Regions from separate parts of the Bradyrhizobium sp. Ken51 genome, predicted to be linked through region 1. Evidence: predicted binding sites of a transcription regulator. Region 1 holds the regulator's gene; the other holds the start of a gene.
What was found. Region 1 encodes LexA, which represses DNA repair genes until DNA is damaged. Its sites were predicted from a motif close to TGTTCNNNNTGTGTTCNG; they were not measured.
Positions count from the first base shown of each region.

Region 2: uvrA (excinuclease ABC subunit UvrA) is a predicted target of LexA. The motif match lies at 1,431-1,448, and genes of this name have one in related genera.

Region 1 is NZ_JBVVPB010000034.1:51,560-54,973, forward strand. It holds gene AC0L27_RS34840 (molybdopterin molybdotransferase MoeA) at 1-896, shown strand, start outside; gene lexA (transcriptional repressor LexA) at 1,073-1,774, shown strand; gene AC0L27_RS34850 (hypothetical protein) at 2,236-2,670, shown strand; gene AC0L27_RS34855 (GAF domain-containing protein) at 2,894-3,414, shown strand, end outside.
Region 2 is NZ_JBVVPB010000013.1:177,370-180,783, reverse strand. It holds gene uvrA (excinuclease ABC subunit UvrA) at 1-1,335, opposite strand, end outside; gene AC0L27_RS22545 (outer membrane protein) at 1,620-2,315, opposite strand; gene AC0L27_RS22540 (single-stranded DNA-binding protein) at 2,776-3,270, shown strand.

The DNA.
Region 1 (3,414 bases):
CCGTCGTGATCCAGGAGGACACGGTCGCCGCCGGCAAGCGTATCACGATCAAGGAAGCCGCGATCGCCGGACGGCACATCCGTCCCGCCGGCGTCGATTTCCGCGAGGGCGACGTGCTCCTGCGCAAGGGAAGCCGTCTCACCGAGCGCGACCTCGCGCTCGCCGCCGGGATGAACCATCCGCACCTTGCCGTTTTCAGGCGTCCGAAGGTCGCGATTCTCGCCACCGGCGACGAGCTGGTGATGCCGGGCACCACGCCCGGTCACGGCCAGATCGTCTATTCCAACGGCTACGCCCTGCACGCACTCGCCCGCAGGGAGGGCGCCGAGACCATCGACCTCGGTATTGCCGCCGACACGCTGGAGGCCACCACCGCCGGCATCCGCCGCGCCCGCGAGAGCGGCGCCGACATCCTGATCACGACCGGCGGCGCATCGGTCGGCGACCACGATCTGGTCCAGCAGGCACTGAGGGACGAAGGCATCGCGATGGCGTTCTGGAAAATCGCGATGCGGCCAGGCAAGCCGATGATGCACGGTCGGCTCGGCACAATGGGTGTGATCGGCCTGCCGGGCAATCCCGTGTCGTCCTACGTGTGCGCTTTCCTGTTCCTGGTGCCTCTGATTCGCGCCCTGTCTGGCCGTTCTGTGATTCACCATCGCCGTGAAAGCGCCGTGCTCGGCCGCGACGTCGGCGCCAACGACCAGCGCGAGGACTATCTGCGCGCGCATCTGGAGGAGCGTGACGACGGCACACGCGTCGTTCTTCCCGTCAACCATCAGGATTCTTCGCTGCTTGCGAATCTCGCTGCAGCACAGGTACTTCTCGTGCGCGCTCCGTTTGCGCCGAAGGCCGAAGCCGGCACGGCTTGCGAAGTATTGCGGCTCCCCGTCTGAGCGCCTCGGCAACGCGCGTTCCGCGAACTTTGCTCTGTTCACGGTAAATTAAGCAGTTGCGGAACATGTATCGAACATATAGTGTCCGTTCATGATTTGTTTCGAGCATGTAGCGGCATATAGCCGAATTCAGCGTCTCGGAATCGGACGACATCAACCGGGGGACTTTGGTCGAGATGTTAACGCGCAAACAATACGAGCTTCTGCGGTTCATCAGTGAACGTCTGAAGGAAAGTGGCGTGCCGCCTTCCTTCGACGAGATGAAGGATGCGCTCGACCTGCGCTCGAAGTCGGGCATCCATCGCCTGATCACGGCGCTCGAGGAGCGTGGCTTCATCCGACGCCTGCCCAACCGCGCCCGTGCGATTGAAGTCATTAAGCTGCCGGAGCTCCAGGCAGCCGCAGGCAGCCGGCGCGGCTTCACGCCGAGCGTCATCGAGGGCAATCTCGGCAAGGTGCGTGCGAGCTCCAGCCTGCCGGCTGACGAGGGCGAGCGTCCCGTTGCGGTGCCGGTGATGGGCCGCATCGCGGCCGGCACGCCGATCGAGGCGTTGCAGACCCGCAGCCATACCATCAGCGTACCGCCTGACATGCTCGGCTCGGGCGAGCATTACGCGCTCGAAGTGCGCGGCGATTCCATGGTCGAGGCCGGCATTCTTGACGGCGACATGGCACTGATCCAGCGCAACGAGAGCGCCGATACCGGCGACATCGTGGTGGCGCTGATCGACGACGAGGAAGCGACGCTGAAGCGCTTCCGCCGTCGCGGTGCATCGATCGCGCTCGAGCCCGCCAACGCGGCCTATGAGGTCCGCATCCTGCCGCCCAACCGGGTGAAGATTCAGGGCAAGCTGATCGGGCTTTACCGGAAGTACTGATACCGGAAGTGCTTCATACCGGAAGTGCTTGGCGCCTCGCGCGCTTCCACCGGCATCGCCGGTCAGAGATTGGAGCGGATCATCGTCCGCTCCGGCTGGATAGTCGTTCTGGTTCTGCACAGACTATCCGGCCCCTCCTCCGGGGCTGGCTCCTCACGACGCCAACGAAACAGCACGGCTTCAAACAGCACCGCTTCGCGGCTCAAGTGTTCGAGGAAACACCGGCCAGCGATCAAGTTCGACCGCTGCAGCCAAGCCGGCAATATTCGCGCATGCGCCTCCCGAATGCATCGCAACGGGCTTTGTTCCTATTGAATTCGGGAAAGATAATGTGATCGCGGCTTGCAGAAGCCAGCCGCAGATTTGCCCATAACCAAGCAGAGCGTTCGTGCTTCCACTCTGATAGAGGCCTGCGCCTCGATAAGAGACGCGGGTAGCTATCCCAGCATGAGGAGCACCCGATGTGTGACTACAGCCTGCATGCCGTCGCGTCGCGCCCCGCCGAAGTCGGCGAGACGATCGTCACGACAAGCTTCCGCGGCACCTCGACGCGCGGCTTCGCCTCCGCAGCCGATCCGTCTGTTGCCGTCTGCCTGCTGCCAGGAACGGAGCTCGCCTTCGCCGACGACGTCCGCTACGACAATCGCTGGATCTGGACACGCACGATCAATTCCCGCGTGGGTAAGTTCGGCAAGATGGATCCGCACATTCCCGACCGCCATCATGACGCGATCGAATTCCCCGACGGTAAATATGTGCTGGTGACGCAGCTCGTCGAAGGCCAGCGCGCGACCGTGCTGCAGCTGCCGGTAACTCAGTCGGTCGCCGAGCGCGAGCACAAGGTGCAGATTATCGCCGACCGGCAGCCGACCGTCACGCACCTGCCGATCGGCTGACACAGCCGCCTCCGGCTACGAGGTCGGGGGTCAGGATTGAATTGCCATCGCCGGCCGCGGCCGGCGAGATGGTGTGGCTTGCGTCCGCGAAATCCAATCGGATGGACCAAGCCGTTGCACCTCTCCGCCGCACGAAGTTTGAGCCGCCCTGCCTGAAGTTTGAACGTCCGCTTCGCAGCCAAATGACCGATGCTGTCAGGGCTTGAGACGGCGGACACGCTCGATGAAAACCTTCCTTCGCGTCGTTGAACTCTGGGTGCCCGATCGGACGCGCATGCGGCTGGAGTTTGGTGGCGGCCTCTACGACGAAGGGCTGTCCGCGTTCAAGGCCGTCAGCGAAGAGCTGCACTTCGGGTATGACGAGGGACTTCCGGGCAAGGCTTGGGCCGCGGGCCACCCCGTGATCCTCACCAAATTCGCCAACTCCTATTTCAAACGGACCGATCAGGCGCTCGCGGCCGGCCTCACCTGCGGCGTCGCGGTGCCGGTGTTTGCGGGTGAATTCCTGCAAGCCGTCATGGTGCTATTCTGCGGCGACGACGAAGCGCATGTCGGGGCGATCGAGCTTTGGCACAACGACCCAGATGCCTCCCACGAGATGGGGCTCGTCGATGGCTATTGTGGCACCGCCGACATGTTCGAATTCAACTCCCGCCACACTAAATTTCCTCGCGGCTTTGGCCTGCCTGGCCGCACCTGGAAGGCGGGGCTGCCGCTGATCATCAAGGACCTGCACGACGCCAG
Region 2 (3,414 bases), on a different contig from region 1:
CTCGCAGGGCACGTCGTGGAAGTACTTCGCGAGCTCCTCGCGCGCCCACTCGCTTTCGGTCTCGCGATAGCGGCGGTTGATGTTGGTGATGACGCCTTCGAACGGCTTTTTGGTGTCGTAGGAGCGGACGCCGTCCTCGTAGGAGAACTTGATCTCGTCCTCGCCGGACCCATGCAGGATCGCGTTCTGCGTCTTCTTGGGCAGATCCTTCCATTTGGTGGTCAGCGTGAACTTGTAGTGCTTGCCGAGCGCAGTCAGCGTCTGGATGTAATAGGGCGACGAGGATTTAGCCCAGGGCGCGATCGCGCCCTTGCCGATGGCGAGCTCCTTGTCGGGGATGACGAGGTCTTCGTCGACATGCTGCTCGACGCCGAGGCCGCCGCACGCGGGGCAGGCGCCATAGGGATTGTTGAACGAGAACAGTCGCGGCTCGATCTCGGGGATGGTGAAGCCGGACACCGGGCATGCGAACTTTTCCGAGAACAGCATGCGCTCGGGTCCGCTCTTGTCGTGGATCTTTGCGGTCTTCTTTTTCTCTTTCTCTTCCGCGGGTGCTGCCGCAGCCGGCGCGTCCGCGAATTCGATGACGGCAAGACCCTCGGCGAGCTTCAGCGCGGTCTCGAAACTTTCGGCGAGGCGCTGGCCGATGTCGGCGCGCACCACGATGCGATCGACCACGACGTCGATGTCGTGCGGGAATTTCTTGTCGAGAACAGGGGCTTCCGCGAGCTCGTGGAAGGCGCCGTCGATCTTGACGCGCTGAAAGCCCTTCTTGAGCCATTCGGCGAGTTCTTTGCGGTACTCGCCCTTGCGGCCGCGCACGACGGGCGCGAGCAGATAGAGCCGCGAGCCCTCGGGCAGCGCCAGCACGCGATCGACCATCTGCGAGACGGTCTGGCTCTCGATCGGCAGGCCGGTGGCGGGCGAATAGGGCACGCCAACGCGTGCCCACAGCAGGCGCATATAGTCGTAGATTTCGGTGACGGTGCCGACGGTGGAGCGCGGGTTCTTGGACGTCGTCTTCTGCTCGATCGAGATCGCCGGCGACAGGCCGTCGATCTGGTCGACATCAGGCTTCTGCATCATCTCCAGGAACTGGCGGGCATAGGCCGACAGCGATTCGACGTAGCGGCGTTGGCCCTCGGCGTAGATGGTGTCGAACGCGAGCGAGGACTTGCCGGAGCCCGACAGCCCCGTGAACACCACCAGCTTGTCGCGGGGAATCTCGACGTCGACGTTCTTGAGGTTGTGCTCGCGCGCGCCACGGATCGTAATTGCGCGCAGGTTTGATCCCGCGTTCTGTTGTTGGCGCTTCGCCTTGATCACTTCATCCATCCTGGTGGTCCTCAGGGAATCCAAAAGCGCGCGATCGCGCCAACGCAATAGGCGCGCTTCGCCCGGAACCGGGATCGGCGCCGATGGGTATGTAAGCGAACGTAGGAAGAACGAGGACGGATTTCCAGTGGGACTTGCGAATCGTCAACCGATTGTTGGCGCGCTGGCGGCATCTGGCAGGAGCAGGGCCTTGCGGAACTGCGCAGGAGCGGCCGGTCAAACAAAAAGGCCGGCGCAAGGCCGGCCTTTCGTAACGCGGATGGCGTTGGAGCTAAGTACTGAACTCAGTACTTGGCGACCACCGGGCCCCCGAAGTGATAGTTCACGCCGACCTGCACGGTGTGGAAGTTGAGCGTGCCGGACGGCAGCGCAGCGCCGAGGCTCGAGAAGTAGTTCTCGCTGCCGAGGCTGCGATAGAGGTACTCGCCCTTGACCGACCACTGCGGAGCGAAGAACGCTTCGACGCCCGCACCGACGGTCCAGCCGGAGTGCCACTTGCTGTCCGAAGCGGTCACGCCGAGCGCGCTGATGCTCAGCTTGTTGTCGATCCAGGCGTAACCACCGGTGCCGTAGAACAGCACCTGGTTGACGGCGTAGCCGATACGGCCGCGCACAGTGCCCATCGCATCGGTCTTCGAGCTGAAGGTGGTGCTGACGACGCCAAATCCGGGGACGGCAACTGGACCAGTCACAGACGCGTTGACGTCAGCCCAGGCGCCATCGGCCTCGATGCCGAACACGACATTGCCGGTCTGCCAATTGTAGCCGGCGGTGCCGCCGACGAAGCCGCCCTGCATCCGCGGGCTGTTCGAATCTTCCCAGGCGCCGCCACCGACGACACCGAGGTAGAAGCCGGTCCAGTTATAAACCGAAGCCATGGCCACCGGGGCCTTGGTGTAGGGGCGCGCCGCGAGATCAGCGGCCGAAGCCGGGGCAGCGAGAGCGAACAAACAGGCCGAAGCCAACAAAACCTTTTTCATTTTCAACTAATCCCAGTCCCAGTTTCTGATTGTGCCTTCCACGATAGGGAAGGGCATCGGACTCACTTGCCCAACTAAGGCCGTACTTACACCATTGAAGCCGCAAGTTGTGTCACTGGAAAGCCACAGCGGCCTGAAAATGGTGCAGTTGCTGACCTATTGTTCCCGTAGAGGGCAAGCCTTCCTTCCTTTCCAGGAACCTACAAAGGTCCATTTGACGCGTGCCTTTTCACAGCACATTGGCGATCGATCCCACACATTCGGTCCTGTCATTCGCCAAGAACAAATCTGGAACGAACTGGAGGTCGATGCTATATGTGGGGATAACCGGAGGGGTGACGGACGGATCGGCGGCCGCAAGCGTTCGGCGAGCGTATAGGGTCGCCTCGACGGGCACGGCGGAACGCGGGGAGCGGACCGGCCTTCTTGAATTCAGTGGCATTCGGAGTGGAGAGCGGAGATGGCGGGAAGCGTCAACAAGGTCATTCTGGTTGGAAATCTCGGCAAGGATCCCGAAATCCGCCGCACCCAGGACGGGCGGCCGATCGCCAATCTGAGCGTCGCCACGTCGGAGACGTGGCGCGACAAGGCGACTGGCGAGCGCAAGGAAAAGACCGAGTGGCACCGCGTCGTGATCTTCAATGAAGGGCTCTGCAAGGTCGCCGAACAATATCTGAAGAAGGGCGCCAAGATTTACGTCGAGGGTGCGCTCCAGACCCGCAAATGGACCGACCAGAGCGGCGTCGAAAAGTACTCCACCGAAGTCGTGCTGCAGGGCTTCAACTCCACCCTGACGATGCTGGACGGTCGTAGCGGCGGCGGAGGCGGCAGCTTCGGCGACGAGCCGGGCGGCGATTTCGGCTCCTCCGGTCCCGTCAGCAGCGCGCCGCGGCGCCCTGTAGCGGCCGGCGGCGGTGGCCGCAACAGCGACATGGACGACGATATCCCGTTCTGAGCGATACCGTTCTGAGAACGCGGCGTCTCGATGCGGACGCGCCGGCCGGATGGGCGGCGCTTCTCATCTCGTGTCAGAAAATCCCGCTAATCGGCAGGACGGGCTCGGGATTTCCGGGCCCGCTTCATGTTTGGGTTGAGTTCG